Regions from separate parts of the Paeniglutamicibacter psychrophenolicus genome, predicted to be linked through region 1. Evidence: predicted binding sites of a transcription regulator. Region 1 holds the regulator's gene; each other region holds the start of a gene.
What was found. The regulator LexA, encoded in region 1, represses DNA repair genes until DNA is damaged. The targets are predictions, from matches to a motif close to TCGAACANNTGTTCGA.
Positions count from the first base shown of each region.

Region 2: JOF46_RS21820 (LexA family protein) is a predicted target of LexA. The motif match lies at 3,780-3,795, and genes of this name have one in related genera.
Region 3: JOF46_RS00665 (LexA family protein) is a predicted target of LexA. The motif match lies at 2,553-2,568, and genes of this name have one in related genera.
Region 4: JOF46_RS21005 (DUF222 domain-containing protein) is a predicted target of LexA. The motif match lies at 4,649-4,664, and genes of this name have one in related genera.

Region 1 is NZ_JAGIOE010000001.1:3,800,484-3,807,565, reverse strand. It holds gene hflX (GTPase HflX) at 1-1,369, shown strand, start outside; gene JOF46_RS17255 (ATP-dependent DNA helicase) at 1,362-3,368, shown strand; gene lexA (transcriptional repressor LexA) at 3,462-4,181, opposite strand; gene JOF46_RS17245 (LysM peptidoglycan-binding domain-containing protein) at 4,466-4,870, shown strand; gene JOF46_RS17240 (histidinol-phosphate transaminase) at 4,987-6,108, shown strand; gene hisB (imidazoleglycerol-phosphate dehydratase HisB) at 6,224-6,844, shown strand; gene hisH (imidazole glycerol phosphate synthase subunit HisH) at 6,845-7,082, shown strand, end outside.
Region 2 is NZ_JAGIOE010000002.1:28,454-35,535, forward strand. It holds gene JOF46_RS21800 (competence protein CoiA family protein) at 1-60, opposite strand, end outside; gene JOF46_RS21805 (hypothetical protein) at 293-502, opposite strand; gene JOF46_RS21810 (coiled-coil domain-containing protein) at 772-1,851, opposite strand; gene JOF46_RS21815 (Y-family DNA polymerase) at 2,027-3,352, opposite strand; gene JOF46_RS21820 (LexA family protein) at 3,328-3,756, opposite strand; gene JOF46_RS21825 (DUF192 domain-containing protein) at 4,302-4,646, opposite strand; gene JOF46_RS21830 (ParB family protein) at 4,736-5,116, opposite strand; gene JOF46_RS21835 (ParA family protein) at 5,119-5,907, opposite strand; gene JOF46_RS21840 (DUF6573 family protein) at 6,280-6,669, opposite strand; gene JOF46_RS21845 (hypothetical protein) at 6,737-7,082, opposite strand, start outside.
Region 3 is NZ_JAGIOE010000001.1:141,287-148,368, reverse strand. It holds gene JOF46_RS00680 (MerR family transcriptional regulator) at 1-615, shown strand, start outside; gene JOF46_RS00675 (DsbA family protein) at 857-1,600, shown strand; gene JOF46_RS00670 (cytochrome c biogenesis CcdA family protein) at 1,619-2,512, shown strand; gene JOF46_RS00665 (LexA family protein) at 2,621-3,007, shown strand; gene JOF46_RS00660 (hypothetical protein) at 3,162-3,389, shown strand; gene JOF46_RS00655 (Y-family DNA polymerase) at 3,386-4,660, shown strand; gene JOF46_RS00650 (hypothetical protein) at 4,657-5,037, opposite strand; gene JOF46_RS00645 (glycoside hydrolase family 3 N-terminal domain-containing protein) at 5,549-6,559, shown strand; gene JOF46_RS00640 (serine hydrolase domain-containing protein) at 6,566-7,082, opposite strand, start outside.
Region 4 is NZ_JAGIOE010000001.1:4,667,850-4,674,931, forward strand. It holds gene JOF46_RS20980 (helix-turn-helix domain-containing protein) at 1-395, opposite strand, end outside; gene JOF46_RS20985 (sodium:solute symporter family protein) at 559-2,085, shown strand; gene JOF46_RS20990 (DinB family protein) at 2,180-2,758, shown strand; SAM riboswitch class IV at 2,771-2,882, shown strand; gene JOF46_RS20995 (hypothetical protein) at 2,903-3,175, shown strand; gene JOF46_RS21000 (VIT1/CCC1 transporter family protein) at 3,417-4,520, shown strand; gene JOF46_RS21005 (DUF222 domain-containing protein) at 4,717-6,126, shown strand; gene JOF46_RS21010 (sugar phosphate isomerase/epimerase family protein) at 6,247-7,082, opposite strand, start outside.

The sequences.
Region 1 (7,082 bases):
CGACCAGGAAGAGCTCGACGCACGCCGCGGCCTGCGCCGGGCGGCAAGCCTGTCCACCGAGCTCGAGGACGTCACCGAGGTCGAAAACCGGCAGCTGCGCCTCGAACGCGTGGTCCTGGCCGGCATCTGGAACGAAGGCACCGCCGAAGACGCGGAGAACTCCCTGCGGGAGCTGGCCGCCCTGGCCGAAACCGCGGGCTCCGAAGTGCTCGACGGCATGGTCCAGCGCCGCGCAAAACCCGACGCCGCGACCTACCTCGGGTCGGGCAAGGCCGTGGAACTGCGTGAAATCGTCGCGGCAACCGGCGCCGACACCGTCATCATCGACTCCGAGCTCGCGCCCTCCCAGCGACGCGCCCTCGAGGACGTCGTCAAGGTCAAGGTCATCGACCGCACGGCGCTGATCCTGGACATCTTCGCGCAGCACGCCAAGAGCCACGAGGGCCGCGCCCAGGTGGAACTGGCCCAGCTCGAATACCTGCTTCCGCGCCTGCGCGGCTGGGGCGAATCGATGTCCCGCCAGGCCGGTGGCCGGGTCGGCACCGCCGGCGGCGGCATCGGCTCCCGCGGCCCCGGCGAAACCAAGATCGAATTGGACCGCCGACGCATTCGCGACCGCATGGCCAAGCTCCGCAAGGAAATCAAGGGGATGCTCCCGGCCCGCGAGGCCAAGCGCGCCAACCGCAAGCGCAACGCCGTGCCCTCGGTGGCCATCGCCGGCTATACCAACGCAGGGAAGTCCTCGCTCCTCAACCGGCTCACCCATGCCGGTGTCCTGGTCGAAAACGCGCTGTTCGCGACGCTGGATCCCACGGTCCGCCAGGCCGAAACCAGCGACGGGCTGACCTACACGCTGGTGGACACCGTCGGCTTCGTGAAGTCGCTGCCCACCCAACTGGTCGAGGCCTTCCGCTCCACGCTGGAGGAAGTGGCCGACGCCAACCTGATCCTGCACGTGGTCGACGCCGCGCACCCTGACCCGGAAGGACAGATCCAGGCGGTGCGCGAGGTGTTCAACGACGTGAACGCGCGCGGCATCCCGGAAATCATCGTGCTGAACAAGGCGGATGTGGCAGACCCGTTTGTCGTCGAACGCCTGCGCCAGCACGAACCGAACCACGTCATCGTCTCGGCACGCACCGGCGAGGGCATCGAGGAACTGCTCGCGAAAATCAGTGCGGCAATTCCCCGCCCCGATGTCCAACTAGAATTGATGATTCCCTATGATCGAGGCGACGTGGTCAACAAGCTCCACGGCGCCGAGGCCGAGATCCTGGCCGTCGAACACACCGAAACGGGAACACGCATGATGGTCAAGGTCCGCGAAAGCATGGCCGCAGAAGTGGAGCAATTTAGTATTCATGGCTGAGGAATCAGATGTCATCGCCCTATTGGACGAAGCAGTGTCCAGCATGGGCGGACAAAGCCGGCCGGGCCAACACGAAATGACACGCCAGGTCGTGCGGGCCATGGAAACCGGCGAGCACCTGCTGGTGCAGGCGGGAACCGGAACCGGCAAGTCCATGGCCTACCTGGTCCCGGCGCTGGCCCACGCGCTGGAATCGGAAAAGCCGGTGGTGATTTCCACCGCAACCCTGGCGCTCCAGGCCCAGATCGTCGGCCGGGACGTTCCGCGCCTGCTGTCCTCGCTGAAGGGCAAGTTGCCGCGCGAGATGGACGTGGCCCTGGTCAAGGGACGCTCCAACTACGTGTGCCAGTACAAGCTCGGCGGCGGCTACCCCGATGACGACGAGGGTGCCCTGTTTTCGATGGATTCCGGCACCCCCGCACTGGGTGGTTCCGCGGACGGGCCCGGCTCGGCGCTGGGCAAGGAAGTGGTGCGGCTGCGGCAATGGGCCGAGCAGACCGACACCGGGGACCGCGACGACATCACCCCGGGTGTCAGCGACAAGGCCTGGCGCCAGGTTTCGGTCAGCGCGATGGACTGCCTGGGATCCCAAAAATGCCCCATGGCCTCCGAATGCTTCAGCGAACTGGCCCGTGCCCGCGCGGCCAACGCCGACGTCGTGATCACCAACCATGCGATGCTGGCCGTCTCGGCCTTCGAGGGACTGGCCGTGCTGCCGGACTTCGACACCGTCATCATCGACGAGGCCCACGAGCTGCAGGACCGCGTGACCTCCTCGGTGACCCGGCCCCTGTCGGTGGCCATGGTCCAGACCGCCGCCTCGGCGGCGCGCAAGCACTGCTCGGTCAGCGTTGACTCGCTGAACCAGGGTGCCAAGGCGCTGCAGCGCGCCCTGGAGGGCGTCCCCACCGGGCTCATGGCCCGCGGGTTGAACGAGGACCAGCAGGCGGCGATCAACCAGATCGCCGAGGCAGCACGCGTGGTGCTGTCCGATTCAAAGCCCGAGGCCAACGCCCCCGCCGACGGCGGACGCCAGATGGCCCGCTCGCAGGTCATGTACCTGGTGGAGCAGTGCAGCAAGATGCTTGAAATGACCGAGGAGCGGGAAGTCATCTGGGCCTCGCGCCCCGGGCACTTCAGCCCGGGGGAGGGCTACGTCCAACCCGACGAGTCCAGCCAGCCGACGCTGAATGTCGCCCCGCTCTCGGTCGCCGGCAAGTTGCGCGAGGGGCTCTTTGACGGCCGCACGGTGATCCTCACCAGCGCAACCCTGGCCATCGGTGCCGCCTTCGAACCCGTGGCGGGCACCCTCGGGCTCGTGGGCGAGGGGGCGCCGACCTGGAACGGTGTGGACGTGGGAAGCCCCTTCGACTATCCCAGGCAAGGCATCTTGTACGTTGCCAAGCACCTGCCCAAGCCCGGGCGCCAGATGTCCCAGGAAACCCTGTCCGAGATCGAGGACCTGATCAAGGCCTCCGGTGGCGGGGCGCTGGCGCTGTTCACCTCGCGCCGCGCCGCGGAGGAAGCCGCGGAGATCCTGCGGGCACGCCTGGACATCCCGATCCTGTGCCAGGGCGAATCCAGCATGAAGGCCCTGGTGGACCAGTTCTCCGCCGAACCCGACACCTGCCTCTTTGGCACGATGACGCTCTGGCAGGGCGTGGACGTGCCGGGCAACGCCTGCCGGCTGGTCATCATCGACAAGATCCCGTTCCCGCGGCCCGATGACCCGCTGTCCTCGGCCCGCAGCCGCGACGTGGCCAAGCACGGCGGCAACGGCTTCATGGCAGTGGCCGCGAGCCACGCCGCGGTGCGCCTGGCCCAGGGCGCGGGTCGACTGATCCGTTCGGTCAACGACAAGGGCGTGGTGGCAGTGCTGGACTCGCGCCTGGCCACCGAGCGCTACGGCACGTTCCTGCGTGCCTCGCTGCCACCCCTGTGGGCCACGCCCGACAAGGCGACGGTGATTTCCGCGCTCGAGCGCCTGAGCGAAGGCTAGAAAATCCTGGCCCGTGGGATCACGGGAAACACCTGAGGACCGGTCATTTGACCGGTCCTCAGGTGTTTGCGGGGGATGTGTGTTGGTGCGGGCCTAGACCGAACGCATGACCGATACGACCTTGCCCATGACGGTTGCGGCGTCACCGAGGATGGGTTCGTAGCGGGAGTTCTGCGGCAGCAGCCAGGTGTGCCCGTCGCGCTGCCGGAAGGTCTTCACCGTGGCTTCGTCCTCGAGCAGGGCCGCGACGATGTCGCCGTTGTTGGCGGTCTGCTGGCGGCGGACCACCACCCAGTCGCCGTCGCAAATGGCGGCGTCGATCATCGAGTCCCCGCTGACCTTCAGCATGAAGAGCTCGCCGTGTCCCACCAGTTGGCGCGGCAGGGCGAAGACGTCCTCGACCGCCTGGTCGGCCAGGATCGGACCGCCGGCGGCAATGCGCCCCACCAGGGGCACCATGGCGGTGTCCGCGGAGGTGGTCAGCTCCGAGACGCTCATCCCGTTGGCAGCCTTCAGGTCTGCCTGGCCCTCCACCACTTCGAGCTTGCTCTCGCTCTTGAGCTGCAGGGGAAGCAGGATCTCCATGGCCCGCGGACGGCGCGGGTCCCGGCGGATGTAGCCGAGCTTCTCGAGCTGGCTGAGCTGGTGGGTCACGCTTGAAAGGCTCGCCAGTCCCACGGCGTCCCCGATTTCCCGCATCGATGGCGGGTAGCCATTGGTGCTCACGGACCGCTGGATGGTCTCAAGAACCTTCTTCTGACGGATGGTCAGGCTCTTCGCGTCGCGTCGAGGGGTTCGTTGTTCGGTAGTCATTGTCAGTGCCTCATCCCGATCGTCGCCGGTTGCCCGCGCGTGCCGCAAATTGTCGGTGTGGACTGATGTAGTCAATACATCGCTCCACAACCCCCATCTTAGTAGACAAAGACACTACTTTCAAAGATTTGTTCGAACTGATCTGGACACGTGTCGTCCAAAGGTGCTAGAAATAAGATGCGCACTACGAACACACGTTCGAAAGATGCGTTCGAATAACCGTCATCTGTTCGAATGGGCCACCGGGCCTGTCCGGCAAATGAATACAGAGGAAAGGCAAAGACATGGCAAACACTGCTTTCTCGGCCCCGCTCCACCTTGTAATATCCGAGGACTACACCCCGGCGCCGCAATCCGCACTGGCTTCGCAGCCCGCGCTGGCGCCCCTGCGACTCACGCGCCGCGGAAAATTCGTGCTGATTGCACTTCCCATCTTCCTGGTCAGCGCGGCGGTGCTCATGCTCCTGGGCCTGTTCCAGTCCCCGGCCAACGCCTCGGACGACACCCCGCTGGGCGTGGAGGCCGTCACCGTCACCGTCATCGAGGGCGACACCTTGTGGGGGATTGCCCGGGAGTTCGCCCCGCAGCTCGAGCCCCGCGAAGCCGTTCGGCGGATCGGCGACATGAACAACCTCAACAGCTCCGTGCTGCACCCGGGTGCCGAACTCTTCGTCCCCACCGGAAGCTAGGGCCAATGCCCTTGGGCGCGCAGATCGATGCCGCGCCCGATCATTGCTAACCGTTTATTACCCGTGGCACCGGTGAAGATTCCAAGGTCACCGCGCCGCCGCCGTAGACTTGAGCCGTGAATGAACGGCTAAATCGCCTGGCAAATCTGCCCCTGCGAGAGAATCTTCAAGGTCTTGAACCTTACGGCGCACCCCAAATCGACGTACCCATCCAGTTGAACGTCAACGAAAACACCCATCCGCTTCCCGCGGAAGTGCACCGGGCCATCGTCGAAGAAGTCTCCGCAGCAGCCGTGGGACTGAACCGCTACCCGGACCGCGAGTTCACCGAATTGCGCGAACGCCTCGCCGCCTACCTGGGCCACGGACTGGACGCCGACAACGTCTGGGCGGCCAACGGATCCAACGAGGTCCTCCAGCAGATCCTGCAGGCCTTCGGCGGGCCCGGGCGCACGGTGATGGGTTTCCCTCCCACCTACTCGATGTACCCGCTGCTGGCCTCCGGGACCGACACCACCTACCTGGCCGGCGTCCGCTCGGCGGACTACGGGCTTTCGGCCATCGACGCCGCGGCGCAGGTCCGCGAGGCCGCGCCGAACATTGTCATCCTGTGCTCGCCGAACAACCCGACCGGCACCGCGCTGGGCCTGGATGTCGTCGAGGCCGTCTACGAGGCGGGCAAGGCCAGCAACGCCATCGTGATCGTCGACGAGGCGTACGCGGAATTCGCCCACACCGGGACGCTTTCGGCGCTTTCCCTGCTGCCGGGCCGCGAACGCCTCATCGTTTCGCGGACCATGTCCAAGGCGTTCGCCCTGGCCGGCGCCCGTCTCGGCTACCTGGCCGCAGCTCCGGAGGTCGCCGACGCGATCCGCCTGGTGCGGCTGCCGTACCACCTCTCGGCTGTCACGCAGGCAACGGCGAATGCCGCACTCAAGCACGCGGACATCCTGCTGGCCAACGTGGAGGCCATCAAGGTCCAGCGAGACCGCATCGTCAACGAGCTCACCCGGATGGGGCTGCACCCCGCCTCCAGCGATTCCAACTTCGTGTTCTTCGGGGGAGTCAAGGACACCAAGGCCATCTGGAACGGGCTGCTCGAGGCCGGGGTGATCATCCGCGACGTGGGGATTCCCGGCCACCTGCGGGTCACCGCGGGCACCGAGGACGAAACCACCGCCTTCCTTGTCCGCCTCGAGGAACTGCTCGATCAGGGTCCTCACACGCTCTCAAGCTAAACTTGGGGTAGGTGGCAATGGTGCCGGACGACGGGCCTTGGCCCTTCTTCCGATAGTGCATCGGTGTTCCGCCGCCCCACATCCTCGTCTCACCGCCTGATCTAAAGGAATGTGCATGTCTGCCGAAAAACTCACGGGTCGTCGCGCTCGCCTCGAACGCATCACCAGCGAGTCCTCCGTCTTTGTCGAACTCGATCTGGACGGCACCGGCCGCTCCGAAATCAGCACCGGCGTACCGTTCTACGACCACATGCTGACGGCACTGTCGAAGCATTCGCTCATCGACCTCACCGTGCGTGCCACCGGCGACATCGACATCGATGTGCACCACACCGTCGAGGACACCGCGATCACCATCGGCGAGGTGCTGCGCACCGCGCTGGGCAGCAAGGCAGGCATCCGCCGCTTCGGCACCGCCTACGCGCCGCTGGACGAGGCCCTGGCCCGCGCCGTGGTCGACATCTCCGGGCGCCCCTACCTGGTCCACGGCGGCGAGCCGGCCGGCCAGGAATACCACCTGATCGGTGGGCACTTCACCGGTTCGATGACCCGCCACGTGTTCGAGTCGCTGACCTTCCACGCGCAGATCTGCGCCCACATCGAGGTCATCTCGGGCCGCGACCCGCACCACATCGTCGAGGCCCAGTTCAAGGCCCTGGCCCGCGCGCTGCGCGAGGCCGTGGAAATCGACCCCCGCATCGGCGACGCCATCCCGTCCACCAAGGGTGCGCTGTAGATGGCGGCCAAGACCGTCACGGTCCTGGACTACGGGTCCGGCAATGTCCGTTCCGCCGTCCGGGCACTTGAGGCTGCCGGAGCGCAGGTCAAGCTCTCGGCCAAGCCCGAGGACATCCTCGAATGCGACGGGCTTTTCGTTCCAGGCGTCGGCGCGTTTGCCGCGGTCATGCAGGCGCTCAAGGACGTCGGTGCGATCCGCTGGATCGGACGGCGCATTGCCGGCGGCCGGCCGGTGC
Region 2 (7,082 bases), on a different contig from region 1:
GAGGTCCAACGAGACGATTCTTTCGGCACCTAGCATCGCGACAAACGGCATGACGCTCATCCCCCCTTTTTGGCAGGGTAGCGCGTCAATCCGACGGTTTGGCATTCGCAGCACCCGCAGATCGAGGGGAGCTTGCCCGCCGCAGACTGCGATTCCTTGTGGCCGGTGAAACCCACGTTCGCGCGCTTCGACACACCATGACGTGGTAGCCGACAGGTTTGGTTGACTGTGGGCCTGCCAGTGGCGAGGTTGCATCGATTGGCACTGTTGACGGTGGTTGGTGCAGGATTCCTCAGGATTCCCGCAGCGGGTAATCCCTGGTGAGATCCCTGAACCAGCGCATCTGTGCGGCGTCGCTGTCCCGGTCCAGGGCCTCGAGCTGCTGCACCAGCGCGCGGTGCCGGGGTGTACCTGGAGGCGTGGAGGCGATCTGCCGTTTGAGTTCAAGGCGCAGCCCGTGGATCTCTTGCTCCCGGGCGCGCGAGAGTTCTTCCATACCCATGGGCCCATCCTCCACGGCAAGGCCGCCTTCCACAACGGCAAGTGCTCCTGCCGACAGCGCGTCCCTCCCCCGCGGCATTCCAATGAGCCGGTGATCGCTGTGTCCACCCCGAGGTGATCTGACATCACCATGCAAACCTCCCACACCACCCCGAAGACACAACGGTGCACGTTTCCGCGGAAGCACTCTCCTGCTTCCCCTCCAGCGGGCGCCGCCGACGGCACGCAGGCCCTGGTCGTGGGCTGCCCGGCCGGGGGCAGCCCCGCAGGCTAGGCCTTGCCTTCTTCTCGCGGCGTGACGCCGGGGCGTTCCCGGGCCGGTTCCTCCCGGGCCTGGGCCAGTTCCTCGCGGAGCTGGTCGACCTGCCGGCCGAAGGTCTCGCGCAGGTCCTTGACGCGTTGTTCCCCGTGCTCACGCTCCCGGTCGACATCGGTCCTGGCGGCGTCCCGCTCGGCAGTCAGGGCCGCCACGCGGCTGCGCATCTCTCCGGCAGCCTCGCGGGCAGCGTCATACTCAGCCCGGAGACTTTCCAGCTGCGTACGGGCTTCGGCGGCCGCGGCTTCCTCCCGGTCTGCACGCACTGCTTCCAGCTCCGCCCGCTGCGCCGCCCCCGTGGCCCGTTGGTCGGCTTCGTTCCGCGCGTTTTCCTCGGACTCGACCCGGGTCAGTGCCTCATCCCGGTCCTGCTCGGCCCGCTCGAGCTGTACCCGGACGGATTCGAGCTCGGCCTGCAGCCCGGCGTTCTCTGCCTGCGCCCGGTCCCGCTCGGCGGCCGCAGCAACCTGGGTGTCAGCCAGTTCCGCGGCAAGCTGTTCTGCCCTGGCCCGGCCGGCGTCCAGTTCCTCTCGGACCCCGGAGAGTTCCTGTGCAGTCTGCTCGCCGGCACGGGTGGCTTCCTCGGCCGCCGCGTCGGCTTCCTCCTTTTGGGCCTCGGCCCGGCGCTGGGCCTGCTCCGCCCGGGTGGCGCGCGCATTCGCGGCGGCGACCTGTTCGGCCGCCTCGCTGGAGACCGACTCGATCTGCGCCTCCGCCGCCTCGGGGTCCCCCACGGTGCGCAGCTCCTCCAGCAGCACGGTGAGCTGCTGTCCCAGGTGCTCGATCATGCCGCTAACCTGGCCGGTGATCTCGCTGGCCCGCTGGCGGGCCGAGTCGACCGGCCGCGCCTCGGCCGCCCGGGTGGCCGCATCATTGACCTGCTGGCGGGCCCTCCAGGCGGAGGCGCGGTTGTGGGTGGGGTCGTCGCAGTATTCCGGTGGCCGGCCGGTGCTGGCTTCCGGTGCCTCCGGCGGGCGTTGGCAGCCCGGGAACCGGCAGGTGCGTTTTTCGACGGTGGCAGGGTTTTCGCTCATGGGTCAAGTCTAAAACGTTTCGTTTGAAAACGGAAGACGTAACGGAACAAAAGACGAAAGACATAAGACGAAGGATAATCTGGAAGGCCTCCTTGTCGTCGACAAACGGTTAGGTGCCCCGACCAGCGGGCAGATGACAGCCCAGTGCTGCACCAAGGATTCAACGGAGATGGGCTCAGCTGGCGTACACGGTCAGCAGCTCGTCCCAGTGGGTGGTGTAGCGCGGTGACATCATTTCCCGGCGCATCGTCCATTCGGGGCCGGTCTTCATGCCCGCCAGGCCGAGCCCGACAGCGTTCACTCCGTGGTGCTGTTTGATCTTCTGGATCAGCGGACCGATGTCCCTGGCCTCGTGCCGGTTCACGAATGGTTCGAAGGTCTCTTGGGCGCCGGTCGGGCGGACGTCGGTCACCACGATTCCGGCTCGGGCGTACTTCACCCCGTCCAGGATCTTGGGCAGCAGCGCCTTGGCAGCCCGGGTCAGCAGCAGCGGGTCCGCGGTCGGCCCGGGAAGGGCGACGGTCACGGCGGGCTGGTGGTTGTCCTGGGTGTTGTAGTAACTGGTCATGGCCCAGGCAGAAAGCACCTTGGCCTGCCGCTGGTGCTTGTGCAGGCGGGCGGAGGCCTGTTGGGCGTAGATCCCCAGGACCTGCTCCATGCCGTGGGCGTCGGTGATGGGTGTGGAGAAGGAGCGGCTGAAGATCAGCTGGTCCTTGATTTCGTATTCTTCCTCCAGGGGGATGCAGGGGGTTCCGCGCAGCTCCAGGACGGTGCGCATCATGACGATGGAGAAGCGGTTGCGCAGCATCACCGCGTCGGCGTCGCGCAGGTCTTTCATGGTCCGGATCCCCAGGCCCATCAGCCGCTTGGCCAGGCGGGGGCCGATGCCCCAGATTTCCACCGTGGGCAGCCGGCCCAGGAGTTGTTCGCGGTCTTCCTCGGTGACGGCTTCCCATACGCAGACCCCGCCCAGGTGGGGGTTCTTCTTGGCGGCCTTGTTGGCCAGCTTGGCCAGGGTTTTTGTCTTGGCGATCCCCACGCAGACCGGCAGTCCGAGGTGGTCCATCACGTCCTGCTTCATGCGCCGGGCCAGGGCCTGGAGTTCAGGCAGCGTCCCGCGGACGCCCAGGAATGCCTCGTCGATGCTGTAGACCTCGACCCAGGCCGAGTGCCGGCCCAGCAGTTGCATGGTTCGGGCCGAGAGATCCCCGTAGAGCTCGTAGTTGCTGGATTTGGCGACCAGCCCCATCCGTTCTGCGGTGGGGGCGAGCTTGAACCAGGGGGCGCCCATGTCGATTCCCAGGGCCTTGGCTTCGTCCGACCGGGCGACGGCGCAGCCGTCGTTGTTGGACAGGACGATCACCGGCCGGCCGATCAGCCTCGGGTCAAAGGCCCGCTCGCAACTGACGTAGAAGCTGTTCACATCCACATGGGCGATGTACTCCTCCGGGGAGGGTTCCCGTGGAGGGCAAAGGTTCAGGCCAGAAGCTGGTGCAGACATGTTTCGGCAACTCCCCACACGGTGAGGGATGCCAGCTCCCCCACCACCAGATCCGGATACTGAGGGTTTTCCGCCTGCAGGACCACGCCCCGCGGGGTCAGGCGCAGTCGCTTGACGGTCATTTCCCCGTCCAGGACCGCCACCACGATCGAGCCGTCCACCGGCTTCCGGGCACGGTTGACGATCAGCTCGTCCCCGTCCGAGATGCCGGCACCCTCCATGGAACAGCCCGAGACCCGCACGATGAAGGTGCTCGTGGTGTCGTGGATCAAATGCTCACTGAGGTTGATCGTGCCGTCGAAGTAGTCCTGTGCCGGCGAGGGATACCCCGCCGCGACCGCGGTTTGGGCCACCAGAAGCGGGACCGAAGTGCCGCCCACTTCGAGAGAACGTATGTACTGAATAGTCACTTTACGACCTAAATTTATGGAACACATATTCACCTCAAGGATACGCCCGCCACCCACAGTTTGATCCTTTCCACTCCTGTGGGGTTCAACCCAGGGGAATGATCGATGCTCCGCGATGAGCGATCATTGCGCGGGCCTGCATGGGGTGCGATGAGGTGACACCGGGCCAGATACGTGAGAGGACGCCCACCAGGGGCGTCCTCTCACTTTCATAACTAGCCGTGCACGCGTGAGGCTAATACTCGTCGGCTTGCCGCGCTTCTACGATGTCGCGGTCAATCTTTTCGTGCCATCGGCTGTGCTTGCCCTTGTCGTTTTGCAGTGTCTGCGCTCCACATGTTGAGCAGCCAACAGTGTCGGCCATGGGTTCCCCTATCTTGCGTGAGCGCGCAGAAGCCCGCCGAGGCCGATCGCCTCGGTTTCGCTGGTCGCTCCCTGCCCAATGTCCCCTACCGGCTTGCAGGAAGCTATCCCCACCCTGCTCGCTGGGAGTGCCCCTCTTGCCACCCACAAGCCAGGGGTGAAGATCCTCTCAGGTTCTATCGGTCCACTCTTGTGCCGGGTTGCACGTGTGCAAAGACCCCGGCTCCGGCTTCTAGGATGGTGTCTATTTCTCCGGGCGAGGGCGTGCGTTGGCACTCCGACTCAATATCGGAGACGCACGGATTGAGTGTGTCAACGCGCAGCACTCTGCCGTCCCGGATCCAGACCACATCGAGCGGGATCTGCACACCAAACATCCACACTTCGGTGTTCTGCGGCTCCCCCAGCTCAAAGAGCATGCCTTGGTCCGCCAGGAGGTCCACACGGCCGCTTAGACCTTTTTGCTGTCGCTCAGGGGTATTGGCCAGCTCGGCGGAAACTGTGATCCCGTCAATGCTCACGTCCGTTCGCGCCGGAGCGCACGAAGTCAGCAAGCCGATAGCAACGAGTGCTGTCAGCGTTGCCCTCGATTTCCGCCGTATGGCCACGCTTACTCCAACGGGCGGCCGAGCCGGCCGGTTCGTGGTGCTGCGCCCTGGAACGGCTTGCCGTCATTGTATTTGGCTTCCAACCGCTCAATCTCACGCATGACCACAGCTGCGTGGAAGTCGCTGAACGTCTGGTACCCCTCCAGATGTCCTACCTGCTGGAAGCCGCCGCGAACACGCTCTGCGTCTTCCGCGTCCTGGTAATACGCGACCTTCGTTTTGGCGGCCTTCTTCTTGAACACAGGCACCGAAGCTGGCTTGCTGGCCGTGGTTCGCGCGGGAGCCGTGGCCTCTGCAGGTGTTTCGGCCGGCTTCGCTGGCGCAGCTGTCACTGGAGAGCTTCCTGCGAGGGAAGATTTCAGGGGCGCGGGGCGCTTGACCATTGCTAGTTTCCTTTCGGGAGGGTGCGAATATATCCCGCGTAGATTGCGGCGAGGTCATCGGCGTCGCCTCCCCATTCATCGAGTCCCAGGGCTGCCTCCATAGAGTCACTGATGGGTGCTCGCTTGGGTACTGGGGGTTCAAGCACCGGAACACCGCGTGCCTCGGCTGCTTCCCCGATTTGTCCGGCCCAGTGGGCGCCGCCGAGAGTACGGGCCTCGTGCTGGTTGACCATGAATCCGGCGATCTTCAAGCCGGCGTTGTAGTGGGCGCGTACCAGGTCAATGGTGGAGAGTAGCTTGCTGATTCCGTTGGCACTGAAAAGCTTCGAATGCGTGATGATCACTACGCTGTCAGCGGCCGTCAGGCTGTTGATCGTCAGCTGGTCGAGCGAGGGTGCACAATCGATCAGAATCAGGTCGTAATCCTCGCGCACGGCCTCGAGCGCGTTCTTTAGCCGAGATTCGCGTCCTGCTCCCGCTAAAACGAGTTCATCACGGACCACTCCGAGGGTTTCCCCCGTGGTCGGGACAACGTTCAGGCCATCCCAGATCCCGTTCACGCTCACCTCTTCGAGGGTCGCGGTTGAGCGGTCGCTCAGTGCGTCCGCGAGTCCCGCCTGATCCTCATCGACTCCCCCGCCCAGAACCGTAGTGACGTTGCCCTGGGGGTCGGCGTCAACGACAAGCACTCTCATCCCGGCGAGCACCGCAGCGCGCGCCAAGTGAAAGGTGGTCGTCGTCTTGCCGACGCCGCCCTTCTGGTTGCATAGGGCAAAAATTGTTGCGGTCACGATGGCCTCCGTCTGTTATGCCAATTCTATAATACTTCTATTATCCCCAATGGAACTATTGGGTATTGATGGGGCAGGATCTTCCCGCACCCTCAATGTCAGTCACTCTGCTTCCGCAACACCACAGCCGGTCTTGCTCTCGGTGGCACGCTGGCCCCGCAGTCTCACCGCAATTTCCCCTGCCCGCACCTCGCGCTGAATGCGCGACTCCCAGCTCACGGTCGTTCACAATGACACTTGCGAGCATTAGGTTCAGGTGTCGTTCTCTCGGCGCTTTGGGCTGCCAGCCCGGTTTCCTACTCGACTAATGTAGCTCACTCTTCACGCCCTGTGTCCCTAATGGGGCCAATAGTACTAATGGGGATAAAGATTTTAGTCCTCGTCGGTGCACATGATCGTGATGACCGGTTCCGCTTGGTCTCCCCGGCCAATGACCAGGTGGAGCGTGAACAGTTCATCATCACACCAGGCACTCGGACACTCGGTGTTTGGTATGCGGTAGATGTCGAATGGCACCCGGCGAAAGACGCCGGCGCGGCCAGCGGCGACCCCGGCCAAATAGAGCACGTCCCACAGTCGACCCGCCTCATCCTGCAGTTCGGGATTCGCGTCATTCCATGCGACGGCATACGCCCAGGCACTGCGCGTAAGGGCGACACTGACAGGGAGCCTGGCGCCTCTGGCCGTTTCCGTTACATCGATAAGCAGGCCATCTTCAAGTGCCTCTGCTCGGGTGTAGGCGTGAATTGCACTGTCAGGCATTCCTGGCTCCTTTCAGCGAGGCCATTATCACTAATAGTACTATTAGGGATAATGGCGGGATGTTGTTCTATTGGGCGGAATTGTCGGCGTCGCACCTCCGGAACCACTGCCTATGATTCGCGTCGAGGCGGGCCCCGAAGGTACGGATACCTTCTGCCAGGTCGATTCTCTTGTCCGTGGCGGCCTTGTTGATCTGGTCGAGTGCCAGGCCGATGGGGAGCCAGGTGAAGCCGTAAGAAAAATGGACGTCAACACTGCCGTCCTCGTTGGCAATTGAACCGACGCCCTCCCCGTTCACCACGGCACCATTGCCTCGGTCTACGGCAATGAGCATTTGGGGGAGTGGGCCATGTGAAAGCTGCCCGGCATCTGCGTCCGGGTGCAGCGCGGTGAACACTTCGCGAGCAGCTGTC
Region 3 (7,082 bases), 3.7 Mb from region 1:
TTGCTGGCCCTTGGCTCGGCGGACCCCGAAGGCGCACTGGAGCAGCTGGCCGCCTACGAATCCGCCGTCCGGAACAACACCGAATCGACTTCCACCCTGCTCGCCGCCGTGCGGGCGCACCTCAAAGGACAGGACATGGATAACGTCACTACCGTGCTGGAACCAGAGAGACACCTGATCTCCATCATGCTGCACGCCTTCGTCGACGGCCTTGACACCGGGATGAAGCAGAGCCTGGAACAACTGCAGGCCTTCGCCGATGCCGAAGGGCTGGCCGTCACCGGCGACCCGTTTGGCATCTTCCACCAGGAAATCACCCCGGACTCCGACGGGCCGCTGGAAGTTTGCCTTCCGGTGGACAGGCTCGCTGCCGGCGCCGCCGGCACCAACGACGCACCGGTGCGCAGCTACCGGCTGGCCGGAGGCCGCTACGCCAGCATCCGGGTCTCCGGGGCCGAGACGGCCTTCCCGGCGATCCTGGCGGCCTATGACCAGGCCTGCAGCTGGGTCGAGGAAGCCGGCGCGACCTCGGTGGGACCACCGCACGAAATCTGGCATGTGCTGCCGTGGGCCGACGATCCGGCGGATATGACGGTGGCCTGGCCCTACGCGTAGGAGCAGGCCAAGGCCGCTCGATGCAGGGGGAGCGACCGCGGCGGGCCGCATGCAGGGGTGCCGGCTTCCGTGGTGGCGTCCCGACGCCAATTCGCCAAGTGCACTTCACTTCGATACGTTCAAGGGAGGAAAACACCCCCCCGCCCAGCCTCCGCACCAACTGGCCTTCCCATCTCCTTGGGGACGCCGAAGCGTCACGGGGGTACGAGGGCCCAACCGGGAAGGAACCAGTGTCTCGGACATGACGGAATCCCCTGCAACACCAACCAAGGCGAAACTGCCGTGGTTCTGGATTCTCCCGATTCCGGTGGCCCTCGGATTGGGCATCGTGATTGGCCTGCAAATTGCCGCACCCGGTGAAACCGCCGCATCGCCGGCGGCCGCGGCGACGCAGGAAAGCCCGAGCCCGAGCCAGGCAGCACCCTCGGAGACCCAGCAACGGATCAACGTGGAACGACGCGATGCCAATGACCCCACTGCGGTCGGCGAACTCGATGCACCGGTTGTCATGGTGACCTATTCCGACTACCAATGCGGCTACTGCGCCAAGTGGGCCTCCGAATCGTTGCCGACCATCCTGGAGAAGTATGTCGCCGGGGGACAACTGCGCATCGAGTACCGCGACATCATGTTCTTCGGCGAAAACTCGCGGCAAAGCGCCGAGCTTGCCGTTGCGGCCGGCAAACAGGGCAAGTACCAGGAATTCCACGACGCGATCTTCGCCAAGGGGGCCACCGCCAAGGACGCCGACTACTCCGCCAAGGGCATCGCGGCACTGGCCGAGCGCATCGGGGTTGATGCCAAGCAGTTCACCGCGGACGCGGCGCACGCCGACACCGCGGCCCTGGTGCAGAAGAACCACGACGAGGCCGGCGCCCTGGGCGTCACCGGAACCCCGACCTTCATCGTCAATGGCCGCCCGTTGATCGGTGCCCAACCGCTGGAAGTCTTCGTCCAAACCATCGACGAGGAACTGGCCCGCTAGGGCCGGGCTGGGAAACCGATGGACATCGGGCTCGGATACGCACTGATCGGCGGAATGCTCGGGGTTTTCAGCCCCTGCAACGCATTGCTGCTGCCCGCGCTCTTTGCCACCATCTCCACCTCACGTGCCAGGTTGCTGAGCCTGGGCGCTGTCTTCCTGGCCGGCTTGCTCCTCACCCTGGTCCCGCTCGGCCTGGGACTGGGGTGGCTGGGTGGAACCATCGTCCTGGACCGCGGGCTATTGCTCGCCGGCGCCGGGTGGGTGCTCATTGCCCTGGGCGTGTTGACGGCATTCGGCGGCGGCATCGATTTCGCCCGGTTCCTTGCGGGCAAGCCCCGGCCCGTGGCCGGTTCGTTGGCCGGTACCTTTGCCCTGGGCGCGGTATCCGGGGTGGCGGGGTTCTGCACCGGCCCGGTGCTGGGCGCGATCCTCACGTTGGCGCTGACCTCCGCGAGCCCGGCCCGCGGAGGGACGCTGCTGGGGCTCTACGGTGTGGGGATGGTCCTTCCGATCATGCTCATTGCGATGGCGATCCGCAGGCTCGGCCACCGCTCGGTGGGTTGGATGAGGGGTCGACTGCTCAAGGTGGGTAGGCTGCGCCTGCACACGACCTCGCTGCTGATGGGAGCAGTCACCGCGGCCGTTGGGTGGCTCATGATCTTCACCAACGGCATGGCGGCCGTCCCTGAGCTGTTGCCCTCGAGCATGATTGCTGCGATGGAAAACCTGGGACGGCAACTCGACGCGGTGGTTCCATCATGGGCCTGGACCGCCTTGGTCGGCGCCTTGCTGCTGTTCTGGTGGCTCCGCGCGGCCGTGCGCCGCACCGGCGGCAATGCGCCTTCGGGAACATCGAGAACCTCCGCGGCCCGCGAGGCGCCGCGGGAAGGGAACGTCTTCAAAGAACGGTAGCCGGACCCCGCACCCGCGGCCTCCGCTGGTAGGCTTGACATCGAATCTATGTTCTATGAAAGTCGGGGGCTCATGTTTGGAATGGACCTGCCGCAGCCACCCGCCCCGATGCCGGAATCCCAGGGGCCGGTCGGCGCGGTCGAAGCCATGGGCTTCCCTTCCCCGGCACGGGACTACTACGGCGGCGGGATCGACTTGAACCGCCTGCTGATCAGGGACCGGACCTCGACCTTCCTCATGCGGGTCTCGGGCAACTCGATGGCATCTTCCGGGATCAGCCACGGCGACGAGGTCATCGTGGACCGCGCAGTGGCCCCGCGCGACGGCTCGGTGGTCATCGCGGTCCAGGACGGGGAACTGGTCATCCGCCGGCTCGTGTCCCGCCGGGGCGCCATGGTCCTGTCCAGCGACGAGCAACCGGTTGAGCAGGCCGAGGCGATCACCGAGGAAACCACCATCTGGGGCGTCGTCACCCGGTGCCTGCACCATGTGTAGCGGTGCATTCCCCTTGAATTGTTCCCCCGTGAAAGGGGGATCCCCGAGATTTCTTGGTCGCTTTTCGTGCCTGGGGGCAGGGCGGCTCCCACGCTTCACCCAGAGAAGCTCTTGGAGATGGAGGCGGCCTCCATGGCAGTTCTTGGCTGGTGGCATGGTCATCGAAGCCCTGGCAGAGGGGCTTGATTCTTGTATAAAGAATTTAGAAGTCTATAAAGAAACGACCGTGAAAAATCCGTTCCTGCCAACGGTCGATGGCCGCCCGATTCTGCCCACCCGTCGAAACGACATCCGGGAAGCCCCGCTCCCGCAGGGGGCGGTGTCGTTGCCTTGCGAGTCCCCGGCCTTCGGTGTGCGGTTGCACCGCTCGGAGACGCCATGACGGAGCGGATTGCGCTGGTGGACGTGAACAACTTCTACGTGTCCTGCGAACGGGTCTTCGACCCGAAGCTCATCGGCAGGCCCGTGGTCGTGCTGTCCAACAACGACGGCTGCGTGGTGGCGCGCTCGCAGGAGGCCAAGGACCTGGGGATCACCACCGGCGCACCCTTCTTCAAGGTCAAGCAGTTCATCCAAAGCCACGGCATGGCCGTGCGCTCGAGCAATTACGAACTTTATGGGGATATGAGCGCCCGGGTCATGGAGGTGCTCTCGCGCTTTGGCACCTGGCAGGAGGTCTACTCCATCGACGAGTCCTTCATCGGCGTCCAAGGCAACCCCGGGCAACTCGGTGAACTGGCCACTCGCATCCGTTCCGCCGTTGGACGCAGCGTCGGGGTCCCGGTCTGCGTGGGCGTGGCACCGACCAAGACCCTGGCCAAGTTCGCCAACCACGTCGCCAAGCGCAACGCGCACCTGGACGGTGTGTGCTCCATGGATTCCATGGACCCGCAAGTGGTTGGGGACATCCAGTCCAGGGTTCCCGTCACCGACCTGTGGGGTGTCGGGGCCCGCACCGGAGCAAGGCTGTCGGGCATGGGCATCTCCACCATCGCCGACCTCAAGGCGGCCGACGTGACCGAGATCCGGAAGAAGTTCTCGGTGGTGCTCCAACGCACGGTCCTGGAACTGAATGGGACCCCGTGCATTCCCCACAACGAGGAACGGGCAGACAAGCAACAGATCATGTACTCGCGGTCCTTCTCCAACCCGGTGACAACCATCGAGGACATGGTCGAGGTCATGTCCATCTATGCGCAGCGCGGGGCCGCCAGGCTGATGTCCGACGGACTGTGGGCCACGCTGCTGACCGTCACCGCGGGAACCAGCCGCTTTGCCTCCGGGGAGGCCTCGTTTCCCTCGATCACGCTCAAATTGCCCTCGCCCACCCAGGACCCGATCCTGCTCACCCGCCTGGCGGTCGGGGCCATGCGTGAAATCATGCACCCCGGGGCCTCGTACGTCCGCGGCGGGGTGGTGCTTTCCGGCTTGCAGCCGGAGCCAGGGCAGGCAGCCTTCGGGATCTTTGAAGAGGAAATGGCCGAAACGCACGTCGGGGACGTGCTGGGCGCGGTCAAGGCGAAATTCGGGAACAAGTCCATTGGGCTCGGCTCGGGCGGACTGGCCGTGGAACCGGGATGGTCGATGAAGCGGGACTACTCCTCGCCCAAGTTCACCACCGATTGGGCCGACATCCCGGTGGTGAAGGCCTAATCCTCGCGGTCGCGCGACGGGGAACAGATTTCCTCCGGGCACCCCTGCCAGGTCTTGGAAAAATACGCCACGATTTCCAGGCCGCGTTCAAAGCTGTACCTGGGTGCCGGCCCGCCGTTCACGGCGCTCGCCGAGCGCCGGATGCCCAGCAGGAAGAACTCGCAAACCGACACGTAGTTCCACAGGTCCATGGCGGTGTCGACGACCTCGTCGTGCGTCATCCAATCCGGGTCTTCAACCAGGTCCTGGGCGAAACCGAACACGATGTCCCGGTCCAGCACATGGTGTCGCCCGCAGTCGCACCACTCGATGCCGCGCGACGGCATGGTCCAGACCCCGGGAACCATTTCGGTGCCAAAGGGACCTTCCGATGCCATGGGATCCTCCTTCAATAGTCCTGTGCCCAGCCTATGCGCGCCCGCCGACAGATTCCGCCGGTCCTGCGACCGCGCGGGCCAAGGCGCCATGGCACGATGGGCAACAAATCCACAGGTCACGTTTTTGGTTCCATTGGCTTCCGGGCGGCCGAATCTCTGGCACGCTGGATGTGGTGGAGAAAAGAGGCTGTGGACCATGAACAATTCGCGAGCAAGGATTTTTGGGCATCGGGTGGTCCTTCCCCTGTTGGTTCTACCCAGCATGGTCCTGGCCGGCTGCGCTCCGACCCCGGCACCCGCGCCGCCAAGCGCAACGAGCTCAAACCCCGCCCCGACCCAATCCTCGGGCACACCTGCACCATCGGTTACCTCGGCACCGCCTTCGAGCCCGTCGTCCGCCAGCCAGTCGCCGTCGGCGACACCGAGCCACGAACCCAGCGCAACGCCGACGCACAGCGACAAACCCGCCCCGACCGCGCAGCAAGACCCGGCCGAAAAGACGCTGGCCGCCATGAGCCTGAAGGAGCGAATCGGGCAGGTCTTGATGGTGGGTGTCCCGGCAACGGGCAGCAGCGCCGCCGACAGGTCCACCATTGCCGCCCACGAGTTGGGGAACTTCTTCCTCAAGGGCCGCAGCAGTGCGGGAACCGGGGCCACGGCCGGCGCGGTCCAACGGGTCGAGTCAACCATCGCGAAGGCGTTGTCGGTGGACGTCGACGCGTTCGTGGCCACCGACCAGGAGGGAGGCTATGTCCAGGTCCTGAAGGGCAGCGGCTTCTCCACCCTGCCCACGGCGCTGGTCCAGGGCAGCTGGGCCACCGCGACCCTGCGCGAGCGTGCCGAGGTCTGGGGCGGGCAACTGGCCGCCGCCGGGGTCAACGTCAATCTCGCCCCGGTGGCCGACACCGTCCCCTCTGCGTCCTTCGCTCCGTCGAACGCGCCCATCGGCTACTGGAAGCGCGAATACGGGTACGACCCGGCAACGGTTTCGGCGGCAACGCGGGCTTTTTCCTCGGGGATGCTGGCCGCGGGCGTGGACCCGGTCATCAAGCACTTCCCGGGGCTCGGACGCGTCACCAAGAACACCGATACCGCCAGGAACGTCACCGACACCAAGACCACCCGGCGTGATGGCTACCTCAAGCCCTTCCGCGACGGCATCGCCGCGGGCAACGACTGGGTGATGGTTTCCAACGCCTACTACTCCAGGATCGATGCGAAGAACATCGCCCCGTTCTCCTCGACCATCATGCGTTCGATGCTCCGCGAGGACCTGGGGTTCAACGGCATCATCGTCTCGGATGACATGTGCGACGCAGTGCAGTTGTCCCCCTGGACCCTGGGCGCCCGGGCCCTGCGCTTCTTCGAGGCCGGCGGGACCATGATGCTCTGCGTGGACGCGCCGAAGATGCCGGCGATCGCCAATGCCCTGTATGCCGAGGCCGGCAAGGACCCCGCCTTCGCCCGGCTCATCGATGCCGCGGCGCTGCACGTGCTGCGGGTCAAGGAAGATCGGCGCTGAGCGGACTCAGTCCTTGGGCCCCAGCAGCGACACCAGGGTCTCTTCGGGGCTGAAGCCGCTGGTCTCGGGGGCAATGGCAGCGGCCGCGATCCCGGTGGCCCGGGAGGTGAAGACCGCGGCGCGGTACCCGGGCCCGGCACCGCCGTGCCCCCACAGCTGCAGGTCCGTATCGATCATGACCCCGGCCCCGTAGCGCGGCGCACTCCACGGCGCTGGGGCAGCCACGGGAACCGAATCCATGAACGCGGCGCGCATGGCGGGGGACAGGGACGAGGGGAAGAGCGGGTTGCGTTCCGTGACCAGGTCGCCGAAGCGCAGCAGGTCGGCCGGCGTGGAGAACGCGGCCCCGGCGGGCCCGGCCCACAGCGTCGAGTAGCCCGAATCCGTCAATGCGGTTTCCGGATCCGGATAGCGTGTCGAGGCCATGTCGGCCGGTTCGAAGATTTCCCGGTGCAGGTACTGGCCCAGCGACATCCCGGAGACCTCCTCGAGCAGCGCGCCCAGGTACCAGTAGCCGGTGTTG
Region 4 (7,082 bases), 870 kb from region 1:
CAATCCACCGCGTAGAGCTCCTTTTCGCCCTCGCCGTGCGGGGCGATGACCGCGCGAATGACCTGCAGGCGCCGCTCGGAGCGGGCCGTCACCAATTGCTCGACGATGCCCTCGCCTCCCAGCGAGATCCGGGGGGCCTCGGCGAGGCGCACCACGTGGGTGTCCGGAGCCGTGAACAACTCGCCGACCTCCATCGAGAGCACCTGGCACAGGGTCACCAGCGAGGCAACCGAGGGGCTGGTCAGGTCGCGTTCCACCCGGGAAAGGAAGCCCTTGGTCAAGCCCGTGGAGTCGGCAACCTGGTCGATGGTCAGTCGCTGGGCGTGCCGGGCCGCACGGATCCGCGAACCGATGGCCAACGCGGCACTGCTGGGTTCGACGGGCAGGGCTTTCATGGGCAAGGTTCTCCAGGGGTGCTCAAAGAAATATTTGGTCTGTCCAGCTTAGGGCAATTGACGTGTAAGGCATCTCACATTAGCCTATGAGACAACAAATGTTTACTAACAGGCATCACCTGATGGTTGTTGGCCCCGCTCCCGAAGCAAAGGCACCCCCTTCATGGAATTCATCAATGGCACCATCGTCGCCGTCTACCTGGCGGCCATGCTCATCTTCGGCTGGTGGGGCAAATCGCGCACCAAGAACAGCAGCGACTACCTCGTCGCCGGCCGCCGGTTGGGACCTTTCCTCTACACCGGGACCATGGCCGCGGTCGTTTTGGGCGGCGCGTCCACCGTGGGCGGCGTGGGACTTGGCTACAAGTTCGGCGTCTCCGGCATGTGGCTGGTCGTGGCGATCGGCACCGGAGTCATCCTGCTCTCGCTGCTCTTCGCGCCGACGCTGCAGCGACTGAAGATCTTCACGGTCTCGCAGATGCTCACCCTGCGCTACGGCAGCAAGTCGGCAACCAACACCTCGGGCGTCGTCATGCTCGCCTACACGCTGATGCTCTGCGCCACCTCCACCAGCGCCTACGCGACGATCTTCGTGGTCCTCTTCGGCTGGGAACGCTGGATGGCCATCGCCATTGGCGGGGTCATCGTGGTCATCTACTCCACCATCGGCGGCATGTGGTCGATCACCCTGGCCGACCAGGTGCAGTTCGTCATCAAGACCGTGGGCATCTTCTTCCTGATGCTTCCCTTCGCATTGAACGCAGCCGGCGGCATGTCCGGGATCCGTGAGCGCGTCGGCGCCGAGTTCTTCACCTGGGACGGCATCGGCGTCCAGACCATCATCACCTACTTCGTGGTCTACACCCTGGGCCTGCTCATCGGCCAGGACATCTGGCAGCGCGTCTTCACCGCCAAGACCCCGACCGTGGCCCGCTGGGGCGGCACCACCGCCGGCATCTACTGCGTGCTCTACGGCGCAGCGGGCGCGGTCATCGGCTTGGCCGCCCGCGTCGCCCTTCCGGAGATCGACGTGGCCAACCTCGGCAAGGACGTCGTCTACGCCGAGGTTGCCACCCAGCTTTTGCCCGTCGCGATCGGCGGACTGGTGCTGGCCGCGGCCGTCGCCGCGATGATGTCCACCGCCTCGGGCGCGCTGATTGCCGCGGCCACCGTTGCCCGCACCGACGTCACCCCGTTCGTGGCCAGCTGGTTCGGCAAGCAGATGCACGTGAACACCAACGAGAACCCGGAGCACGACGTGCGCGCCAACCGCATCTGGGTGTTGCTGCTGGGCGTGGTCGCCATCGTGCTGGCCATCATGGTCTCCGACGTGGTCGCGGCCCTGACCATCGCCTACGACATCCTGGTCGGCGGCCTGCTGGTGGCCATCATCGGCGGGCTCATCTGGAAGCGCGGCAACGGGTTGGGCGCCGCCGCCTCCATGGCCGCCGGAACCATCGTCACGCTGGGCACCATGATCACCCTGGAGATCCAGGCGGAGAACCGCTTCGACGGCATCTACGCCAACGAGCCGATCTACTTCGGCCTTGTCGCCTCGGCACTGGTCTACGTGGTGGTCTCGCTGCTGACCCGGCCCACCGAGCCCTCCGTCATCACCAACTGGAACGCGCGGGTCGCCGGGCAGGGCGACACCGAGGGCGTGGACCTCTCCGAGGTTTCCGGACGCTAGGTCCCTTCGGCACCGCACCACCGATGGCCCCCTCTGGCGCACCGCGCCGGAGGGGGCCATTCCCAACCGGCCCCCGCGCTCCTAGGCTGGGCCCATGGACGATTTCAAGGACCACCTGGCGACGTACCTGAACAACTCCCGCCAAGCCATGCTCTGGAAGGCCGAGGGGCTCGGCGACAAGGAGCTGACACGGCCCATGGTGCCCACGGGCACCAGCATCCTGGGCCTGATCCAGCACCTCGGGTTCGTGGAGTACGGATACTTCGTCCAATGCCTCGGCTTCAGCATCGCGGACGAGCACTACGCGGCGCTGGAGGCCGATGCGGATGACAGCGCGGACATGTGGGTTTCGGCCGATGTCCCGTGCGCCGAGGTCCTGGCCTTCTACCGGCGGGCCATCGAGGCTGCGAACCGCAACATCGCCGCGCTGTCCCTGGACGCCCCGGCAACCGTTCCGTGGTGGCCCGGGGAACGGCGCCACACCACCCTCGGGCGGCTGATGCTGCACATGAACGTGGAAACCGCGCGCCATGCGGGGCACGCCGACATCCTGCGCGAGCTCATCGACGGGTCCACCGGGATGCGCCGGGACAACGACAACATGCCGCCGTATGACGACATTGCGTGGAACGAACTACACGAAAAGATCCTGCGCGCCTCCGAATCGCGGTAATGTGGGACCCAGCTTCACGAGACGCGTCGGCAAGCTCCGACTAAGACGCGCACCAACCCCAGGTTCATGGGTGGTTCGGATGAAGAAGCGGCCGCGGTCCATTTGGCCCCGGCAAGAGCTAGCGAAAGGCCGTCCCGTCCCGCCATGGCACCTTCCATCCCCGTCCTGCCCCTGCTCGATGTGCACCGCTCGGTCCTCGAACTTCGCATCCACGGCACCTGGCTGCGCTTCCACGTCGCGGAGGCCGAAGCCCTCGCCGCGGACCTGGCCAACGCGGTCGCCTCCCCGCGCTGGAACCCCGACGCCCGGGCACTGGTGGTGCGCATCCCGAAGGCCGGTTGCGCCACTGGCCAGACCCGGATTTTTAGCCTCAGCGAATTCTCCCGGACCCTTCCGAACGCTACACTCGTGGGTTGAAGGGGAGTAGTTCCCAGACCCGCCGGCAGCGGCGGGACAGCGGTGCGTCGACATACTGGTTACAACGTCGTAACCCGGCAATCCACCCAGGGCCAGAGGCGGCAACGCCTGGTCCGGGCGAACGAGACCTTCGGTCCACACACTGGTGGCCCGAGGTCCAACGCACCCAAGAAACAATCCCGCTGGGCCTCCCCATCGCATGGCCTCCCGAGGCCGTGAACGCCCACACGAGGATGAGAGCATGACGCCGCAAGCGCCGACCCCCACCCCAGCCCAGATCAAACGCTGGCGCAAGTACCTGGCCGACGAAGTCGCCGAGGGCGCGGTCTACCGCGAACTGGCCAACAAGCGCCAAGGCGAGGAACGCGCGGTCCTCCTGGGACTGGCCGAGGCCGAAACCCGCCACGAGGAACACTGGCGCACGCTGCTGGGCGAACATGCCGGCAAGGCCATGAGCCCCTCGATCCGCCGCACCATGCTCCGCTTCCTGGCCCGGCACTTCGGCTCGGTCTTCGTGCTGGCCCTGGCCCAGCGCGCCGAGGGCAACTCCCCCTATGCCGGGGACACCGACGCCAGCCGCCAGATGGCCGCCGACGAATTGGTCCACGAGGAGGTCGTGCGCGGCCTGGCCACCCGGGGCCGCAACCAGCTTTCGGGCAACTTCCGCGCCGCGGTCTTTGGCGCCAACGACGGCCTGGTCTCGAACCTCGCCCTGGTCATGGGCATCGGCGCGACCGGGGTGGCCACCTCGATGGTGCTCTTTTCCGGCATTGCCGGACTGCTCGCCGGCGCCCTGTCGATGGCCGCCGGCGAGTACGTCTCGGTGCGCTCGCAGCGCGAGCTGCTCTCCGCGTCCAAGCCCACCCAGGTGACCCTGGCCGCCGCCCCGGACCTGGATTTGGACGCCAACGAGCTGGTGCTGGTCTACAAGGCCCGAGGCATGAGCGACGAGGACGCGGCCCACCGTGCCGCCGAACGCATGGGCATCTACTCCTGCGACTGCAACCCCTCGCTGTCGCTTCAGCCCGAACTGGCCGACATCGCCGAGGCGCAGGAACACGAGGAAATCGGCTCGGCCATGGGAGCTGCCTCCTCGTCGTTCTGCTTCTTTGCCTCCGGCGCGGTGATCCCGATCCTGCCGTTCATCTTCGGCATGGGCGGAACCCCTGCCATCATGCTCTCCGCGCTGTTGGTGGGCATCGCCCTGCTGCTCACCGGGGGCGTGGTCGGCCTGCTCTCCGGTGCTTCCCCGACCAAGCGCGGGCTGCGCCAGCTGGCCATCGGCCTGGGCGCCGCGGGCGTCACCTACGCCCTGGGGCTGCTCTTCGGTGGATCCGTGGCCTAGCGGTTTCCCCGCAAAATCCATGTCAGGGCGCTGCCATCCCCCAAGGTCGGGGATCTGGCGGCGCCCTTTCCTCCCGGTTGCCCAGCGAAGGGGCATTTGTACGGAGGAGAAATCGTCCACAACAGGACTCGAATATATTTTCTAAATTCCTTGAGAAACTGTTCCATTTCCCGATTCCCGGTTCTACAATGGAGACATGGCAACGACGTCATCGAGCGGCATCCCTTCAGCCGGCACCGCCACAGGTGGAGCCGGGAAGGACCTGGGCTACGAAACGTTGCTGGCCGACGGTGCGGATATGGATGCACTGGTTGCCGAGCATCTGGCCCACACCGGCACCGAGGGGATCCTGTCCCTGGCCGCCGCCGTGAACGCGGCCCCGGTGCTGACCGGCACCCATGACGCGGTGGCCGCAGTTGGCGCCCTGGAGACCTTGAAATGCGCCGCCACGGCGAAGCAGGCCGACCACAGTGTCGCCTACCAAGACTGCCTGGTTGCCGATCGGAAGCGCGCCGGGATCAGGGAGAAGAACCCCGCCTGGGGCTCCAGCGGGGACGTTGCCCTGGCCCTGCACCTGTCCCCGACGGGCGGGACCAATCGCACCAACGACTTCCGGCTCCTTGCCGAAGACCTGCCCCGCTGCCACCAGGGGCTTCGCCAGGGCATCTTGACCTGGGACCAGGTACACGTGGTCATCAGCGGCACCCGGAACCTCAAGATCGAAAACCGCAGAATGCTCGATTCCCTGCTGTGGGAGGACACCCACACCTGCTTCGTGGAAGGGATTGCGACGCTGCGTGACTTGGTCGAATACTGGGCCCTCATCCTGGAACCGGAAACGGCCGAAAAGAAGGAAGAAGACGCTGCCGACAAGCGGTATGCCAGCGGCTACCAGCTGAATGAAAACACCGTGCGGATCGTCGGCGAATTTCCGCTGGACCAGGGCATCCCCATCCTGCAGGTGCTCAACCGCGAAATGGAACGTCCCCGGGAGCCCGGGGACGAGCGCACCAATGCCCAGGTCGCGGCTGACACCGTCTTCGAAGCGCTTACCGACACCAAGGCCACCGGCTCCAGGCCCGTGGCGCTGTTCCTGATCATGGAGCCGGAGAGCCTTACCGGGGACAGCGACGAGCCGGCACTGATCCCGGGCCACGGCTACATCAGCGCCGCCAGGGCACGCTCGCTGGTGGCTGGCGACCCCGAGCACCCGCTGAACACCTGGTACCGGCGCCTCTACGCCGCCCCGGAAACCGGCAAGCTTGTCGCCATGGACTCCGCGGCCCGACGCTTTGCCGGAAACCTCAAGCGCTTCATCAGCCTCCGCGACCAACGCTGCCGCACCCCGCATTGCAACGGCCGCATCCAGGAACTCGACCACATCGTGCAGGTGCGCCGCAACGGCAAGACCACCGAGAACAATGCCTCGGGTCGATGCAAGACGTGCAACCGGACCAAGGAAGCGCCCGGCTGGCACGAGGAACCGCTGTCCGGTCAGGGCCGGCACTCCTTCAAGATCACCACCCCCAGCGGCCACAGCTATATCTCCACGGCTCCGCCACTGCGGCCCGGCACCGGCATGAACCGGCCACCCCAGCGGAAATAGCCGCCCGCCGCAACGCGCGGGAAACCCACACCCTTGCACCACCGGGGATGCATCCACGCATCCCCGGCACACCCATGCGCCCAGGGGGTGCAGGAGACCGTCAACCAGTCGGCGGGCGTCCTACAACCCCAGCAGGAAGTCGATTGACGCGCGGACATCGGTCTTGGCAGCGGCGCCGTCAAAGGCCGATTCGAGCACAGCATCCTGTTCCATGACATACCAGCCCTTGTATCCGGCTTCCTTGAGCAGGCCGACAATCTGTCCGATCTCGCAGTCGCCCTGGCCCAACGGAACAAACATGCCGTTCTTGACGGCCTGCACGAATCCCAGCTCGCCGCTTGCCACCTTGGCGGCAATCTCGGAGCGCACGTCCTTGAGGTGGGCGATGCCCACGCGCGAGGCGTGCAGGCGCACCAAGTCCAGCGGGTTGGTGCCTCCGACCAGCAAGTGGCCGGTGTCCAGGCAGATCTGCGCCGCGGTGGTTTCCAGCAGGCGTTGCACGCTGGCTGCGGATTCGACCATGGTGCCCACATGGGGGTGCAACACGGCAAGGATCCCGGCTTCCGCGGCCAGGTCCACCACTGCCTGGAGGTTGCGCCCGAACACCTCCCACTGGCTTTCGTCCATTTCGTGGTGGGCCTCGTAGTCGCCGGTCCCGGCGTCGGCGGCCAGCACCAGCACCGATGCCCCTGCGACGGAGAACGCCTTCAACTCAGCCTCGACCAGCGGCAACGGATCAACGGCCTGGTCGTGGAGCACAACCGGCAGGAAGCCTCCCACGGCTTTCATGCCGTACCCCTCGAGGTGCGCGGCGCGGGCGGAGGGTTCGGTCGGCAGGAAGCCCAGCGGCCCGAATTCGGTGGCCTTGATGCCAAGTTCCCGCATGTCCCCCAGGACCTGTTCTGGGCTTAGCTGCACTCCCCAGTCGGCGGCCTCGCATACGCCCCAGGAAATCG